3 regions of the Arthrobacter sp. B0427-1-12 genome follow, and region 1 is predicted to be linked to each of the others. Evidence: riboswitches for the same ligand, from Rfam matches in the RefSeq annotation. Region 1 holds a riboswitch; each other region holds the start of a gene.

Region 1 (5,641 bases):
GACGGACTGCTCCGCCTCCCGCAGGACCTCCGGCGGGAACTCAGCCTGCAGTCCCAGCTCGGTCCGCAGGTCGCGCAGCGACTGTGCCAGCACGTGCTGCGGCCTGCCGACCCGGACATCGAGATGTGAGTACGGCACAAACCTTAGCGTACCGTCGTTTCACCGCAGGTACGCTTGGAAGCATGACAACAGTGCCCTCAGCAGCGGCGTGCCGGCTCGCGGACGCCGGCTACCGACGGTTCCTCGCCGATCTCTTCGGCGTCATGGCGTACGGCGAGCTGTCCGCCTTCGAGCGGCTCTCCTTCGATGCGCGGTTCTCACCCACGCTCCATGACCGGGCCACGCTGGGCCGGATGGCGGTGACCGAATTCCGGCATTATGAGCTGGTCAGCGAGCGGCTGGCCGGGATGGGTGCGGACGTCGAAACAGCGATGGCACCGTTCCAGCCGGCCATCGATGCCTACCATCAGCGGACGCGGCCGGGGGACTGGTATGAGTCCCTGATGAAGGCCTACGTCAACGACGCAATCTCCGCCGATTTCTACCGCACCGTCGCCGACCGGCTGGACCCGGACACCAGGGAACTGATTGACCGGATCCATGACCAGGAACAGGGCGACGTCCTGCTCGGCCGGCTGCGCACTGCCCTGGCGGAGGATCCTGCGCTCGGCTCCAGGCTCGCGCTCTGGGGCCGGCGGCTGGTGGGCGAGGCCCTGATCCAGACCCAGCGGATCGGCGTCGAACGCTCATTCCTGGGAGAGTTGATGCAGGCCGGCAAGGGAGCGCAGCAGGACTCGGACGCCGTGGCGCCGCTGCTGTCCCGGCTCACCGCCAATCATTCACGCCGGATGCACGCGCTGGGCCTGACTGCCTGAAGTTCAGCGAACTGCCAGCAGTCCGGGGAGCAGGGCGCGGAGGGTGCGTGCGGCTTCCGCGGGATCCTCCGCTTCCGTAATGGCGCGGACGACGACGATGCGGTGCGCCCCGGCGTCGACCACCTGCTCCACATTCGAATGGTCGATGCCACCGATGGCGAACCATGGGCGCACCGAGCCGGTTTCGGCCTGCCGGCGTGCCGTGGAGGCCACCAGTTCCAGTCCGACGGCGGCCCGGCCGGGTTTGGTGGGCGTGGCCCAGAGCGGGCCGGTGCAGAAGTAGTCCAGCTCCGCCGCATCCATGGCAGCCGCCGCCTGCGCAGGCGTATGGGTGGACAGCCCGATGGCTACATCGGGTCCCAGCAGCCGCCGTGCCGCGGCAACGGGCAGATCCTCCTGGCCGACGTGGAAGACGCTTGCCCCGGACAGTGCTGCGATGTCCGCGCGGTCGTTGACCGCGAACGGCTTGCCATGGCGGCCGGCCACGGTCCTCAGCACGTCGAGGAGCTCCAGCTCCCGGGCCGGGTCGATCTGCTTGTCCCGCAGCTGGATAATGTCCACGCCCCCGGCGTAGGCCGCGTCCACGAACTGTTCAAAATCGTCCTGGGCGGGCCTGGAGTCGGTGCACAGATAGAGCTGGGCGGAAGCAAGCGACGCCGAAGCAAGCGACGCCGAATCAAGAGCGGCGGGATCCAAAGACATGGTTCCTAGGTTACGGGATGCCCCGTCCAGCCGGCTGCCTTGGCGTGCGCCGCCCGACTGGCCGTAGACTTGGGGGACACTGCGGGAGCCCGCGGTGCGGGATGCGCCTGGAGCGCACCGCGTACCTGCCAGGGCTGAGAGGGCGTTCGACGCCGACCGTTTCACCTGATCCGGGTCATGCCGGCGTAGGGAAGGATCATTTCAATGTCTGCACATGTCGCCGTCGTCGGCGGCGGAGTCATCGGTCTGGCCATTGCCTGGGAGACCATCCGCCGCGGCCACCGCGTGACGCTCATCGATCAGGCCCCCGCGCAGGGGGCCACGCACGCCGCCGCGGGGATGCTGGCGGCCGTGAGCGAGCTGCACTACCAGGAAGAAAACCTGCTCACGCTCACCCGTGCCTCTGCCGGCCTGTATCCGGAATTCACCGCGGCGCTGGAGAAGCAGACGGGGGAGCGGACCGGCTACCTGGCCACCGAAACCCTGGTCGTGGGCCTTGACGCCGCGGACCGCCGGGCGCTCGCCGACCTGAAGGAAGCCCAGCTGGTCCAGGGCCTGCAGGTTGAAGAACTGACTGTCCGCCAGGCCCGCCGGCAGGAGCCCATGCTGGGGCCGCAGCTTTCGGGCGTCTTCCGCATTCCGGACGACCACCAGGTGGATCCGCGCCGCCTGGCGGCCGCCCTGCTGGCCGCTTTGCAGCATTATCCTCAGGCCGACCTCGTGCCTGCCAGCGCCGCGGGGTTGCTCAGGAACGAGTCCGGCACGGTCACAGGCGTCCGGCTGGCCGGCGGTGCCACCATCGAAACGGACGAGGTAGTGCTGGCGAACGGACTGGGAGCGGCCGGCCTGGACGGGCTGCCGGACGGACTGAAACTGCCGCTGCGGCCGGTCTACGGCGACATCCTGCGCCTGGCGGTGCCGGAGCACCTGCGTCCGCTGGTCACCGCGACCGTGCGGGGGCTGGTACGCGGCTTGCCCGCGTACCTGGTCCCGCGCGAGGACGGCACCGTGGTCATCGGAGCCACCCAGCGCGAGGACGGGTCCGCCGCGGTTTCCGCGGGCGGGGTCTACGAGCTGCTGCGCGATGCCCAGCAGCTGGTGCCGGCCGTAGCGGAGCTGGAACTGCTCGAGGCGACGTGCCGCGCCCGCCCGGGAACGCCGGACAACGCACCGCTGCTGGGACGGGCTGATGTCCCCGGGCTGATCATCGCCACCGGGTTCTTCCGCCACGGCGTCCTTCTGGCACCCATTGCCGCACGCATCTGCGCAGACCTGGTCGACGGCAAACCGGCAGACCCGGCACACCGTCAATTCCGGCCCGACCGCTTTTCCCATCCCTCGAACCCTGTCACGGCAACGTCTGGAGCGACATCATGACAATCACCCTCAACGGCAAAGCACACGCGGTGGACAGCGGCACCATGCTGCTCGACCTGGTGGCCAGCGTGACCGGACGGCCGCTGGACCCCGGCGGACAGCCCGAGGACGGAGCGCGGCTCGGCGTCGCCGTGGCGCTGAACTCGGAGGTCGTGCCGCGCGGCAGCTGGGCGGCAACGGCAATCAAGGCCGGTGACGACGTCGAACTCGTCACCGCGGTACAGGGAGGCTAAGGAATGAGCATCAACGGCGGAACCACAGCGGAAACCCAGCAGGAAGCCGGCACCGACGCCCTGGTGATCGACGGCGTCGCACTGGACTCGCGCCTGATCATGGGCACCGGCGGCGCGCCCAGCCTCGACGGGCTGGGTGCGGCACTGGTGGCATCCGGGACCGAACTGACCACGGTGGCCATGCGGCGGTACAGCCCCGAAGTGGGCGGCTCCTTGTTCGACCTGCTGCTGGAACACAATATCCGCGTGCTGCCCAACACCGCCGGCTGCTTCACCGCGCGGGAGGCGGTCATGACCGCCGAGCTGGCCCGGGAAGCGCTGGAGACGGACTGGGTGAAGCTGGAGGTGATCGCGGACGAGCAGACGCTGCTGCCGGACGCCGTCGAACTGGTGGACGCCACCGAGATGCTGGTGAACCGCGGATTCAAGGTGTTCGCTTACACCAACGACGATCCCGTGCTCGCGCGCCGGCTGGAGCAGCTGGGCGCCGCCGCGGTCATGCCGCTCGGCGCGCCGATCGGGACCGGCCTGGGCATTCTGAATCCGCACAACATCGAACTGATCGTCGCGCGGGCGCAGGTGCCGGTGGTGCTCGACGCCGGCATCGGCACCGCCTCGGATGCCGCCCTGGCGATGGAGTTGGGGTGCGACGCCGTCCTGCTGGCTACCGCGGTCACCCGCGCCCAGGATCCGGTCCGGATGGCCGAGGCCTTCAAACATGCGGTGATCGGCGGTAGGCTGGCCGCGCAAGCCGGACGCATTCCCAAACGCCAGCATGCCCTGGCCTCGTCGCAGACGGAAGGCCGTCCGGACCTCTAGGAGCGGCCTGGGGCGGCGCCCGGCTGCGGGACGGCGGGAGGCGCTTTCAATGGGTTCTGCACAGGATGTCCTGACCCGGACGGCGATCGACGAGGAACTGAAGAAACTGCCGGACTGGCGGTACCGGCTGGGCAGCCTGTATACGGTGTACAAGCTGGACAGCGCCCGGAAGGCGCTGAACCTGATAGCAGCGGCCGGGGACATTGCGGAGGAACTGAACCACCACCCGGACCTGGACTGGCGCTACAACCGGGTGTTCATCACGCTGACCTCGCACGACGCCGGCAGCGAGGTGACCAGCCGGGACATCACCGCGGCCAGTTCCATCGGCAGGGCCGCGGCGGTCCTCGGGGCGGTTGCCGAGCCGGCCAGGAGCCGTACGGTCGAGATCGGCATCGACGCCAAAGATCCGGCGGCGCTCTCGGAGCTGTGGCGCAAGGCGCTGGGCTACAAGGCCGGCCGGTTCGGGGACCTGATGGATCCGTTCGGCCGCGGACCCACAGTCTGGTTCCAGCAGACGGACACCCCCAGCGACAACCGGCTGCATCTTGATATCCACTGGAGCGAGAGCGACATCGCCCCGGTCCTGGAGCAGGCGGCGGAGGCCGGCGGCCGGCTGGATGCGGGGCAGGCCCCGATGTTCACGGTCGTCACCGACCCTGACGGAAACCGCTTCTGCCTGTGCACCGAGCACGGCCACGGGCCGGACGAGAAGAACCTGCCGGCTTCCGGCTGAGCTTCGGCTGGGCAGGCCCGCAGACCGAGAAGGCCGGAGGCCTGACGATCAGAGGCGCAGGGCTGCGTTGAGGCGGGCGACGTCGGCCCGGGACCGGCGCCGCCCGAGGAAAAGTCCCGCTATGGCCGCTGCGGCGGCGCCGGCAACCATGGGAATCAGCCAGCTGAGCCAGAAGATCCGCGGCTGGGAGGCCAGGCCGGACATCACCAGGATGATCCACAGCAGCACGGCAGCCGCGACGGCGATACCCGGCACCAGCAGCACCCCATAGCTGCGGTGGTGCCGGTCCAGGCCCCACCAGAGGAAGCCCGCTGCCGCCGCCACCGCTGCGACCAGCGTCAGTTCAAGCATGTCCGGCCGGACCTCTGCTCCCGCTAGAGGGCGCCGAAGCCCACGCGGCGGGCCTCTTCGGCGCCGATCTCGACGTAGCCAAGAACGTTGGACGGGACGATGACCATGCGGCCCTTGGAGTCCTTCAGGCGGAGTTCGGCGCCGCCGTTCATGGCCTTGGAGACGATCTCGGCGACGTCCTCCGGAGCCTCCTCCGACTCGAAGACGATTTCCCGGCCCACGTTCTGAATGCCGATCTTGATTTCCACCCTTGGTGCCTCCTGTGTTGTGAACTGTCGTCCCGACGAAATCTACTCTAAGTCTCTTTCGGGAAACGACTGATTCCGCGCCAAGCTAAACGGTAGATGAGGTCGCTGGCAACCCCCAGGTCAAGATCCCCGTCCTTCTCAAGCCAGAACCGGGCGCTGACCTGAGCCATTCCCAGCAGGCCGCGGCCCAGCAGCGTGGCCTCCGGCTGGGTCATGCTGGTGTCCTCGGCAATGACCCGGGCAATGGCATCGGTGTAGGCGAGATTGAAGGCCTCCAGCCGCTCGCTGACCTCCGGATCG
Region 2 (5,641 bases), on a different contig from region 1:
GACGGTGGCGCTGCTGACCATGGTGGTCGGCATCCTCGGCGCCATTGCACAGGCGGACATCAAACGTATGCTCTCCTTCACCCTGGTCAGCCACATCGGCTATATGGTGTTCGGGCTGGCGATGTCCTCCCAAGTGGGCCTTGCCGCCACCGTGTACTACGTGGCGCACCATATCGTGATCCAGACCAGCCTGTTCCTGGTCACAGGCCTGATCGAGCGGCGCGGCGGCACATCGAATATGGACCGGCTGGCGGGCCTGGCCAAGATTTCGCCGCTGCTTGCCATCCTGTTCTTCATTCCCGGGATGAACCTGGGCGGAATTCCGCCGTTCTCGGGGTTCCTGGGCAAGGTGGGGCTGCTGCAGGCCGGCGTGGAGTTAGCCACTCCGCTGTCCTACACCCTGGTGGCCGGTTCCGTCCTCACGAGCCTGCTGACCCTGCTGGCCATTGCCCGGGTGTGGAACCGCGCCTTCTGGCGCCGGCCGGAGGACGCGGAGCAGCCGGACCCGATCCTGCTTGCCGCGAAGGAGGACGGCTCCGCGATCAGGACGTCACAGGGAGTCATGGGGCGTTCCACGGGCAGGTACGCTGGCCGGTCCGCGGTGCATGTGCTGCCGCGGACTATGGTGGGTCCCACCATCGGACTGGTTGTGTTCGGCGTCGCGCTGACGGTCTTTGCCGGCCCGCTCTTCCGGCTCAGCGAAATGGCCGCCGAGGAGATGCTGGCGCAGACGCCTTACATCGAGGCGGTCCTGGGTGTGGGTGCGGCGGAGGGCACGGCGGTGCCGGCCCTGGCACAGCCGGAGGTAGGACCATGAGCCGGCGCCGGACGACGCTGAAGAAGGAACTGCCGCTGATCGTCTGGCTGGTGGTGGTCTGGGGGGCTCTGTGGCGCGACTTCAGCGCGGGCAACCTGATCTTCGGCGCGCTGATCGCCCTGGGCGTGGTGAATCTGTTCTACCTGCCGCCGGTGGACCTGAGCGGTCGGTTCAATATCTTCCACGCGGTCCGCTTTGCCGGGTACTTCCTGTTCCAGTTGGTCCAGGCCAGTATCGAGGTGTTGTGGCTGGCGGTACGCCGCGGCCCGGAAATCAGGAACGCGGTGGTGGCAGTCCAACTGAGGACACGTTCGGACCTGATCGTCACCGCCGTCGGACATACCCTGTCGCTGATTCCCGGCTCACTGGTGGTGGATGTCGACAGGTCTACGTCAACGCTCTATGTCCACGCCCTCAATGTCTCCAGCGCCCAGGATGCGGCGGATATCCGTGCCGAGATACGGGCATCGGAAGCCCGGCTCATCCGGGTGATGGGCACCAGGGAGGAACTGGAACTGCTGAAAACCGAGGAGAACCTGGACCGGCAACTGACCCCCGCCGGGAGACCCGGAACCGGAAAGCCCGGAAGGAAGAGGCACAACGCATGATGGGCATCGTCCTGATCGTGGTCACGGTCATACTTTCCCTGGCGGCCGTCGGCACCATTTTCCGGATCGCCAAGGGACCGTCCCTGCTGGACCGGGTGGTGGCCGTTGATGTGCTGCTGTCCATCGTCGTTGCCTCCCTGGCCGTGGACATGGCTGTCCGACGGCATCTGGACAATCTGTATCTGCTGGTGGCGCTGAGCTTCGTCGGATTCATCGGTTCCGTCGCGGTGGCCCGCTTTGTCAGGGACAGGCGGACCCATGAACACTGAGACCATCGAGTTCGTGATCGACGCCGTGACGGCGGTGCTGCTGGTCTGCGGCACCCTCCTGTCGCTGGCGGCGGCGATCGGCCTGTGGCGCTTCCCCGACTTGCTCAGCCGAATGCATGCAGCGACCAAGCCCCAGGTGGTGGGCCTGCTGCTGCTTCTGCTGGCTATCGCGGTCCAGATGCGAAGCTGGGCACTGGTGCCTGTGCTCATTCTGGCCTGGCTCTTCCAGCTCCTCACGGTTCCGGTCTCGGCGCATATGGTGGGCCGTGCGGGCTACCGCACCAAGCATCTGCGCAAGGAAACCCTCAGCATCGATGAGCTGGAGGAAGTCGTGGAGCGGGCGGCGCGCCAGCAGGAAGCGGACGCCAGGGCACGCGGAGAACGACGGTAGCGCGCCGCCCGGCGGCCTAAACCTCGTCGCGCGTATGCGTGTACTTCGCGATCGCGCGCTGCGCCGTCCGGCCGGCAATCAGCTGAATCACGGTGGCGACGAAGGTAGTCAGCATGGCCCACAACATGGCCTGCTTCCACGTGTGTTCCAGATCGTCCGTGGACTTTGGGGGCTTGTGCCCTGTCTTCTTTTCCCACGCCTTCGAAATGGCCTTGTTGGCAAGGAAGGCGGCACCCATGCTGATCCCTGTCCCCAATAGCTTGATGATCACGTTCATTGTGGCTCCCCTCGGTCGTTGGTCCAGCGGCATTCCCGCCTTCGGCCGTCTGTCCAAGCCTAGCGCCCGAGGGACCCGCCCCGGGTGCAGCGAGTGGTGGGAGGGCGCGTCGGCGCTAGCTGTGCCTGGCCATCACGTTGGTAGCGGTCGGCTGACGGGTGGGTGGCCGGGCGCCGCAGTGTAGGATGGAGAACGCATTACCAACGACAGGGGAGCGCCGCCTCGGATGCCTGATGGCATCGAAGTGGGCGCTGAGAGTGCGGACCACCGCAGACCCTCGAACCTGCTCCGGTTAGTACCGGCGAAGGGAGTCGAGTTCTCTCAGGTGCCGGCGTGCGCCGGACACCTTCCCCTCCTGAACCTCAGGAGGATAATCCTATGAGCACTGCGAACGCAGTCAGCAAGAAGCCCGTCTACACGTGGCGCGTGGCCGATATCGTCGTGGCCTCCGTTGTGGCCGTCGCCGTCGGCGTCATTTTCTGGGGCTGGTCCACCGGTTACGCCGGGATCTCCGCGGTCACCATCGCCTTCCCGCCCCTCGGGGGACTGTACGGGGGCGGCTGGCTGATCGCCGGCGTCATCGGCGGCCTGATCATCCGCAAGCCGGGCGCCGCCCTGTACTGCGAACTGCTGGCGGCCATCATCGAGGGCTTCCTTGGCACCCACTTCGGCTGGACCGTCGTCATCTCGGGCCTGGTCCAGGGCATGGCGGCCGAACTGGTGTTCGCGGCCTTCCGCTACCGCCGCTGGACCCTGCCGGCGGCCCTGCTGGCCGGCGCCCTGGCCGGCGTCGTCATGGGCACCACCGAAAACCTGCTGTACAACGTGGAATGGGCGGCGCAGTGGAAGCTGGTCTACGTGGTCTTCACGACCATCTCCGGTGCGGTTATCGCCGGGCTGCTGTCCTGGCTCGCGGTGCGGGCACTGGGCCGGACCGGTGTGCTCTCCGGCCTGGCCTCCCGCAAGGCCGCGTCCGAACCGGTCCTCTAATTGGCGTACACAGTGACAGCGGGCCGACTGCAGCGGGCCGCAGCGGCCGGCGTCCGGCCGGCTGCCATCACAGCCTCCGGCTGGGGCTGGCAGCATGCCGGCCGCGGTACGCGTGCCGTCCATGACCTGGACCTGAGTATCGAACCCGGCGAACGCGTGCTGCTCCTCGGCCCGTCAGGGGCGGGAAAATCCACCCTCCTGCACGGCATTGCGGGCGTGCTGGGCGAGGACGAGGACAGCACCGAATCCGGCCGGCTGCTGGTCGACGGTGCGCCGGCCGCAGGGCAGCGTGGCCGTGTGGGGCTGATGCAGCAGGACCCGGAAACCCAGGTGGTGCTGTCCCGGATCGGCGACGACGTCGCCTTCGGCGCGGAGAACCTGTCCGTGCCGCGGGATGAGATCTGGCGCCGCGTGGGCGAGTCGCTCGAGGCGGTGGGCCTGGACCTGCCGCTGGACCACCCGACGTCGTCCCTGTCCGGCGGGCAGAAGCAGCGCCTGGCGCTGGCCGGGATCCTGGCCATGCGGCCGGGCGCCCTGCTGCTGGACGAGCCGACGGCGAACCTGGACCCGGCCGGCGTGCTGGAAGTGCGTGACGCCGTTGTGCGCACCCTCGATGCCACCGGTGCCACGCTGGTGGTGGTGGAGCACCGGGTGGCGGTGTGGGCCGACGTCGTGGACCGCGTTGTGGTGCTCGCCCCCGGCGGCGGGGTGCTGGCGGACGGTGCGCCGCAGGAAGTGCTTACCCGGGCGCGCAGCATGCTGACCGCCGCCGGCGTGTGGGTGCCGGGCTACGTTCCCGCAGTGCGGCCGCGGGCCGCGGTCCCGGCGCACCCGCCGGTCTTGCTGTCCGCACGGGACCTGGGCGTGTCCCGGGAACCGGTACGACGGCGGCACCCGGCCAGGCTGACCGCGTCCGGCATCGACGTGGACGTCAGGCAGGGCGAGGTGCTGAGCGTGACCGGTCCGAACGGGGCCGGCAAATCCACCTTCGCGCTCACACTGGGCGGTCTGCTGGCCGTCCACGAAGGGACCGTAGCAGCGGGGGAGGTTCTACGCCGGGATATGGGCGTGGGCCCGGACCCGTTCGAATGGAGCTCGGCCGAGCTGATTCGCCGGATCGGCACGGTGTTCCAGGAACCGGAACACCAGTTCGTCACCCACCGGGTCCGCGACGAGCTCGCCTTCGGCCCGCGGCAGCTGGCCAGGGCGCGGCAGTCGGCCAGGCCTCGGCGGCCGAAGGAGCAGCCGGCCGGGGACGGATACGTGGAGACCCGCATCGACGAGCTGCTCGAGCGGCTGCGGCTGAGCCAGCTGGCCGACGCCAATCCGTTCACGCTCTCCGGCGGGGAAAAACGCCGGCTGTCCGTGGCCACGGTGCTGGCTGCGAGCCCGGCAGTGCTGGTGCTGGACGAGCCGACCTTCGGCCAGGATGCGAATACCTGGGCGGAACTGGCATCGTTGCTGTCCGAGCTGCTGGACGCGGGCACCGCCGTCGTCTCCGTCACCCACGACGCCGAATTCACCGCGGCGCTGGGCGGGAACCGGCTGCGGCTGGGACCCGCGCAGGCGGCACCCGCCAATGGGGGCCGGCCCACTGGAGGACAGCCCAATGGAGGACGGCCATGAGCACCGCCGCGGAACCCTACGCTTCCACAGTCAAGCGCGGCGGCGCGGTGCTCGCCCGGGCCAATCCCGTGGCCAAGCTGGCTGCGGCTTTCGCCATCACCATCGCCATGGTGCTGACGGTGGACTGGGTCTCCGCCGGCGTCGCGCTGGTTGCGGAGCTGGCCATTCTGCCGCTGACGGGACTGACCTACGGCCGGCTGCTGCGCCGCGGCTGGCCGATCCTCGCGGCGGCGCTGCTGGGTGGCTACAGCACGGCGCTGCTGGCCGAGGACAGCGGGGCCACCGTGCTGGACCTGGGCTTCGCCGTTTTCAGTGAAGGCTCGCTGGCCTCCGGCCTGGCGATCATGCTGCGCGGCCTGGCGATCGCGCTGCCCGGGGTCATGGTGCTGGCCTGCACCGATCCCACCGACCTGGCGGACGGCCTGGCACAGAAACTGAAGCTTCCGCACCGCTTTGTCCTCGGCGCGCTGGCTGCGATGCGGCTGGTGGGGCTGCTGATGGAGGAATGGCGGACCCTCGGCATGGCGCGCCGGGCCCGCGGCGCCGGCTCGCACGGCGGACGGTGGGGACGGTTCCTGGCCCAGCTGGGGCAGGGGCTGGCGCTGCTGGTGCAGGCGATCCGGCGCGCCACCCGTCTGGCCGTCACCATGGAGGCCCGCGGCT
Region 3 (5,641 bases), on a different contig from region 1:
CAGGGCCCGCGGGCCGGCGCGACACAAGAGAACCCAGACCCGGCCCGGCACGGCCTGAGACGCCGGGGCAGCCCACAGGCGCGTACCGCATCAACAAATCCGCGGCTCCACCCCGAGCCGCAGGCGTCATAGGCGCTGTTATCGGCGCTAAGGGCCGCCTTATGGGCGGTTCAGTGTTGGTTCGGGCAGGTAGACCTTTCCGCCGGAGGCCAGGAATTCGGCGGATTTGGTGTTCATGCCGGCGATGGCTTCCTGCGCGGCTGTGCCGCCGAACTGGTCGCGGATGTCCTGGGAGATGCGCATGGAGCAGAACTTGGGTCCGCACATGGAGCAGAAGTGGGCGGTCTTGGCCGGTTCGGCCGGCAGTGTTTCGTCGTGGAACGCTTCGGCGGTTTCCGGGTCCAGGGACAGGGCGAACTGGTCGCGCCAGCGGAATTCGAAGCGGGCCTTGGACAGCGCGTCGTCCCGGTCGCGGGCGCCGGGGTGGCCCTTGGCCAGGTCCGCGGCGTGGGCTGCGATCTTGTAGGTGATGACTCCGGTCTTCACATCGTCCCTGTTGGGCAGGCCCAGGTGCTCCTTCGGGGTGACGTAGCACAGCATGGCGGTGCCGTAACGGGCGATTTCGGTGGCGCCGATGGCGGAGGTGATGTGGTCATAGCCGGGGGCGACGTCGGTCACGAGCGGGCCGAGGGTGTAGAACGGGGCGCCGTGGCACAGTTGCTGCTGGCGTTCGACGTTCTCCCGGACCAGGTGGAAGGGGATGTGGCCGGGGCCTTCGACCATGACCTGCACGTCATGCTTCCATGCCTGTTCGGTCAGCTCGGCGAGGGTGTCCAGTTCGGCGAACTGGGCGGCGTCGTTCGCGTCGGCGATGGAGCCGGGCCGCAGGCCGTCGCCGAGGGAGAAGGCCACGTCGTAGCGGGCGAAGATCTCGCAGAGTTCGTCGAAGTGGGTGTAGAGGAAGTTTTCCCGGTGGTGGGCCAGGCACCAGCCGGCCATGATGGATCCGCCGCGGGAGACGATGCCGGTGACCCGGTCGGCGGTCAGCGGCACGTAGCGCAGCAGCACACCGGCGTGGATGGTCATGTAGTCCACGCCCTGCTCGCACTGTTCGATCACGGTGTCCCGGAAAATCTCCCAGGTCAGGTCGTTGGCCTGGCCGTTGACCTTTTCCAGCGCCTGGTAGATGGGGACGGTGCCGATGGGCACGGGGGAGTTGCGGATGATCCATTCACGGGTGGTGTGGATGTCGTCTCCGGTGGACAGGTCCATGACGGTGTCCGCACCCCACTTGGTGGCCCACTGCAGCTTGTCGACTTCCTCGGCGATGGAGCTGGTGACCGCGGAGTTGCCGATGTTGGCGTTGATCTTGACCAAAAAGGCCTTCCCGATGATCATCGGTTCGGATTCGGGGTGGTTGATGTTGGCCGGGATGATGGCCCGGCCGGCGGCCAGTTCGGAGCGGACCAGTTCGACGTCGCAGTTCTCCCGCAGGGCCACGAACCGCATTTCCTCGGTGATGATCCCGGCCCGGGCGTAGTGCATCTGGGTGACCGTCCGGCCGGCGGCCGCGCGCAGCGGCCGGGGCCTGGCGCCTTTCCACTCCGCTGAGGCCGCCCCGCGGCGCACGGCCGTTTTGCCGTCATCGAGCAGGTTGCGTTCCCGGCCGGAATATTCCTGCACGTCGCCGCGTCCGGTAATCCAGCCGGCGCGCAGCGGTGCCAGGCCGCGGACCGGGTCGCTGCCCGGGCCGGCGGTGCGGTACACCCGCAGCGGAGGATTCGCCGCGCCATTGGGGGAGTCCTCCAGGGCGATTTCGGTGACCGGGACATTGATCCGGTGTTCGGGATCGCGGACATAGGCCAGGACATGCGAGTTGATTGCATTCATTGAGGTTTTCCTACTTCCTTCGCCGGCATTACCCGGACAGGTTCGACGGTCGCGGACTGCATCAGCCCGATCTCAGCCCCTGCAACAGGGCTCCCGTGTGGATGAGACGACCCTAACACCGGCTACGGTCCCGCCAAAAGCACCAGTCCTGTTACCGAGGCTGGCCAGGGGCAGCAGCACGCTGCCCGGGGCCTACCGGATCTGCCGGCGTTCAGGGCGGTCCGTTCCCGGGCGCGGAGCGTGCAAAACCGGACTGAGCACCAGCCGACAATGCCGGTGTCACGGCTCCTGGGAAACGTTCACCGGTGCCGTCCCGTCATGCACCTGCAGGTCGTTGGAGCCCTATCCGGCCGGGACGACGGGGTGACTCTGGACCGCAAAGCGATGGCCGGCCCGGAAAATGAGGCGGAACCGGGATCAACCGATGATGGGCCTTTCGTCCGGGTAGCGGTAGAGCACGGTGGCTTGTTTGAGGGTCAGTGCGGCGGCGAGACTGATGGGGCCGATGCGTCCGGCGAACATGAGGGCCGAGATCACGTACTTTCCGAGCGGATCGAGTTCGGCGCTGAGACCTACGCTGAGCCCGCAGGTGGCGAAGCCGGAAATGACTTCGAAGAGGACCCGCTCCAGCGGTGCTTCATTGCTTACCAATAGGATGCCCGTGGCCAGCAGCACCAGGGTGGCGCCGAGGAAGGTCACGCTGATGGCGACCCGGAGCGCGCCTTCGGGAATGGTCCGGTGGAACGAGCTGACGTGCCGGGTGCCGCGGGCTTCGGCGATGATGGCCAAAAACAGCACGGCCAGGGTCGTGACCTTGATGCCTCCGGCCGTGGAGGCCGAGCCGCCGCCGGCGAACATCAGGGCATCGGTGACCAGCAGGGTGGCCGGGCTGGACGCGGCGGTGTCGATGATGTTGAAGCCGCCCGAGCGCATCATGACGGAGGAGAACAGGGCGTTGAAGATTTTGTCTCCGGTGCTCATACCCGCGATGGTTTCCGAGTTGAACCATTCAAGGGCACCCCAGAGCAGCGCGCCGAAGGTGAAGAGGATCAGACTGAGGGCCACGGTGAGCTTGGTGTGCAGGTTCCACCGGCGTACATTTCCCCGGGAGGCCAGCAGGACCATGTAGACCGGGAACCCGAGACTGCCGACAAAGACCCCGGCCATGATGGGGATGAGGATCCACCAGTCGCCGGTGAAATCCATCAGTCCGTCCGGATGCGCGACGAACCCGGCGTTATTGAAGGCGGAAATCGCGTAGAACAGCCCGTGCCACACCCCTTCGGCCAGATTTCCGTCCACGATAATGAACCGCGGCACCAGGAACAGGGCGATGACCAGCTCCAGAACCAGGGAGGTCTGCACCACCGTCCGCAGCAGGCCGCCGACCTCCCCCAGACGCCCGGTGCTGATGCCCTCCTGCGCCAGCAGTTTTCCGCGCAGACCGAACTGGCGTCCGACCGCCATGGCCAGCATGGAGGCCAGCGTAATGATGCCCAGACCGCCGACCTGGATGCCGATGAGGATCACCAGCTGCCCGAAGAAGGACCAGTGCACGGCGGTGTTGACCGTGGTCAGCCCGGTCACCGTCACCGCCGACACGGCGGTGAACATCGCATCGTGCAGCGGCGTCGGCCGGCCGTCCGCTGCCGCGGCCGGCAGGGTCAGGACCGAGGCGAACAGCAGAACGACCAGAGCGAAAACGATCAGCGCCAGCCGTGCCGGTGAGCTGCGTGCGATCCTGTCGAGAAAATCGCGTCCGGACGCCAGCAGCCAGAAACGTTCCCGTTGGGCTTTGGGCCGCCACGGGGCCTGGGTGTGGGACATGACGGATCTTCTTCCGTGTTAGGGCTCTCAGGTACCCGCCGCACAAGTGCAGCGACAGCGGGCCGTAGGTGCATCCTATGACGGCCTCCACGGCGCCGCCGAGTCCATCACAGCGCAGAAAACGCTCCCAACACCTGGCGCCTCGAGTCCTGCCGTCCCGAGTGCATCGCGCGTGCCGATAGAGGGAAGCAGGTTCGGCCCGCTGCACTGAGCTGATGAAACCGGTCCCGCCCCGGCCAGCGCCTGCACCGGTGCCCCGCGCTGTTGCGGCACGCTGCCGCCCGACGCTTCAGCGCCGCTGCAAAGGAGATTCAGCATCCGTTCCGCCGCTCAGCCAGTCAGGCAGTCTCCGCTGAGGGACCGGCCTGACAGACGCCTGCCTCTGAGGTACTTGCTGCATCGCGGCCCTGAACACCAGCACCGGGAAGCACCGCCAGCACGGCAAGGAGGCGGACATCATCGGGTTGACCGCCGCTGGCGTCCTGATGCGCGAAAACATGCCGGCGAGCCCTGCGGCGCGGCCGATACTGACCTGAAGACGGCCGGCCGCCGGGGGAACCCTCTGCGGCCGGGAGAACAGCACGGGGTATGGTGGTAAGCGGTGAGCCGGGAAGTCTGGTCGGCACGTTTATTGTCGATCTGCCCCTAAGGAGCCGTCCATGGCCGCACCAACCCCCACCCCCCGTCCTCAGCCCCCTGTCCTGGGCCGGGGCAGCTACGCCGAGGCGCTGCGCATCGGGGAAATCCTGCGCAGGGAAACCGTCGGCGGGGCCCTGCTCGTCGCCGCCGCCCTCATTGCCCTGATCTGGGCCAACTCCCCGGCTTCAGACAGCTATTTCGCGCTACGCGACTTTAAGATCGGCTACGAGCCCTGGCACCTGGACCTGAGCCTGGGCGCCTGGGCGGCCGACGGGCTGCTGGCGGTCTTCTTCTTCCTGGTCGGACTGGAACTCAAACGCGAGTTCGTCGCAGGCGACCTGCGCCAGCCGGCCAAAGCGGTCGTCCCGGTGACCGCGGCCATCGGCGGGGTAGCCGTTCCGGCACTGATCTACGCCGGGCTCAACTGGGCCAACCCCGACACGCTGCGCGGCTGGGCCATTCCCACCGCCACCGACATCGCCTTCGCCGTGGCCGTGCTGGCCGTGATCGGCTCGCACCTGCCCACCGCGCTGCGGATCTTCCTGCTCACCCTGGCCGTGGTCGATGACCTGATCGCCATCGCCATCATCGCCTTCTTCTACACCGGCGACATCCACACCGGCCCGCTGCTGCTGACCCTGATCCCCGTGGCCGTCTACGCCTTCCTAGCCCAAAAATACCGCCGCTTCTTCGGCCGCACACCCGCCACCGCCTGGCTGATCCTGCTGCCGATCGGCATGACCGCCTGGGCGCTGCTGCACGCCTCCGGCATCCACGCCACCGTCGCCGGGGTCGTGCTCGGCTTCACCGTCCCGGTCCTGCGCAGCCGCTCCAGCGGCCCCGAAGCCGGTCCTGGGCTGGCCGAAGTCCTCGAACACCGCATCCGGCCCGTCTCCGCCGGGTTTGCCGTGCCCGTCTTCGCCTTCTTCTCCGCCGGCGTGGCCATCGGCGGTATCGAAGGCCTCGCCGCCGCGCTGGCCGACACGGTGGCCCTGGGCATCATTGCCGGGCTAGTGCTGGGCAAGCCCGTCGGTATCGTGGCCACCACCTGGGTGATGGCCAGATTCACCCGCGCCCGGCTTGATCCTTCCCTGAAATGGATCGACCTGACCGGTATCAGCCTGCTGGCCGGGATCGGGTTCACCGTCTCGCTGCTGGTGGCCGAGCTGAGCTTCGGGCTGGGCAGCCCCGCCAATGACCACGCCAAGGTCGCCATCCTCGCCGCCTCCCTGCTCGCAGCGCTGCTCGCAGCAGCAATCCTGCTCGCCCGCAACGAGCACTACCG

Evidence for each region. A riboswitch is a leader RNA that binds a small molecule or an ion and turns the genes downstream of it on or off. The one in region 1 is predicted to bind thiamine pyrophosphate.
Region 2: another riboswitch for thiamine pyrophosphate. It lies ahead of AC5RWU_RS01160 (ECF transporter S component); the one in region 1 lies ahead of thiO (glycine oxidase ThiO).
Region 3: another riboswitch for thiamine pyrophosphate. It lies ahead of thiC (phosphomethylpyrimidine synthase ThiC); the one in region 1 lies ahead of thiO (glycine oxidase ThiO).

The regions. Positions count from the first base shown of each region.
Region 1 is NZ_JBNHIC010000002.1:155,388-161,028, forward strand. It holds gene AC5RWU_RS02940 (RNB domain-containing ribonuclease) at 1-138, opposite strand, end outside; gene AC5RWU_RS02945 (ferritin-like fold-containing protein) at 183-875, shown strand; gene thiE (thiamine phosphate synthase) at 879-1,577, opposite strand; TPP riboswitch at 1,649-1,786, shown strand; gene thiO (glycine oxidase ThiO) at 1,782-2,954, shown strand; gene thiS (sulfur carrier protein ThiS) at 2,951-3,187, shown strand; gene AC5RWU_RS02965 (thiazole synthase) at 3,191-4,006, shown strand; gene AC5RWU_RS02970 (4a-hydroxytetrahydrobiopterin dehydratase) at 4,056-4,742, shown strand; gene AC5RWU_RS02975 (hypothetical protein) at 4,791-5,093, opposite strand; gene AC5RWU_RS02980 (DUF3107 domain-containing protein) at 5,117-5,341, opposite strand; gene AC5RWU_RS02985 (TetR/AcrR family transcriptional regulator) at 5,389-5,641, opposite strand, start outside.
Region 2 is NZ_JBNHIC010000001.1:218,438-224,078, forward strand. It holds gene AC5RWU_RS01135 (Na+/H+ antiporter subunit D) at 1-817, shown strand, start outside; gene AC5RWU_RS01140 (Na+/H+ antiporter subunit E) at 814-1,425, shown strand; gene AC5RWU_RS01145 (MrpF/PhaF family protein) at 1,422-1,694, shown strand; gene mnhG (monovalent cation/H(+) antiporter subunit G) at 1,684-2,085, shown strand; gene AC5RWU_RS01155 (DUF4235 domain-containing protein) at 2,102-2,362, opposite strand; TPP riboswitch at 2,561-2,689, shown strand; gene AC5RWU_RS01160 (ECF transporter S component) at 2,741-3,352, shown strand; gene AC5RWU_RS01165 (ABC transporter ATP-binding protein) at 3,365-4,978, shown strand; gene AC5RWU_RS01170 (energy-coupling factor transporter transmembrane component T family protein) at 4,975-5,641, shown strand, end outside.
Region 3 is NZ_JBNHIC010000078.1:6,390-12,030, reverse strand. It holds partial or broken gene AC5RWU_RS22420 (hypothetical protein) at 1-58, shown strand, start outside; gene thiC (phosphomethylpyrimidine synthase ThiC) at 160-1,890, opposite strand; TPP riboswitch at 1,888-1,997, opposite strand; gene AC5RWU_RS22410 (TrkH family potassium uptake protein) at 2,308-3,717, opposite strand; gene nhaA (Na+/H+ antiporter NhaA) at 4,377-5,641, shown strand, end outside.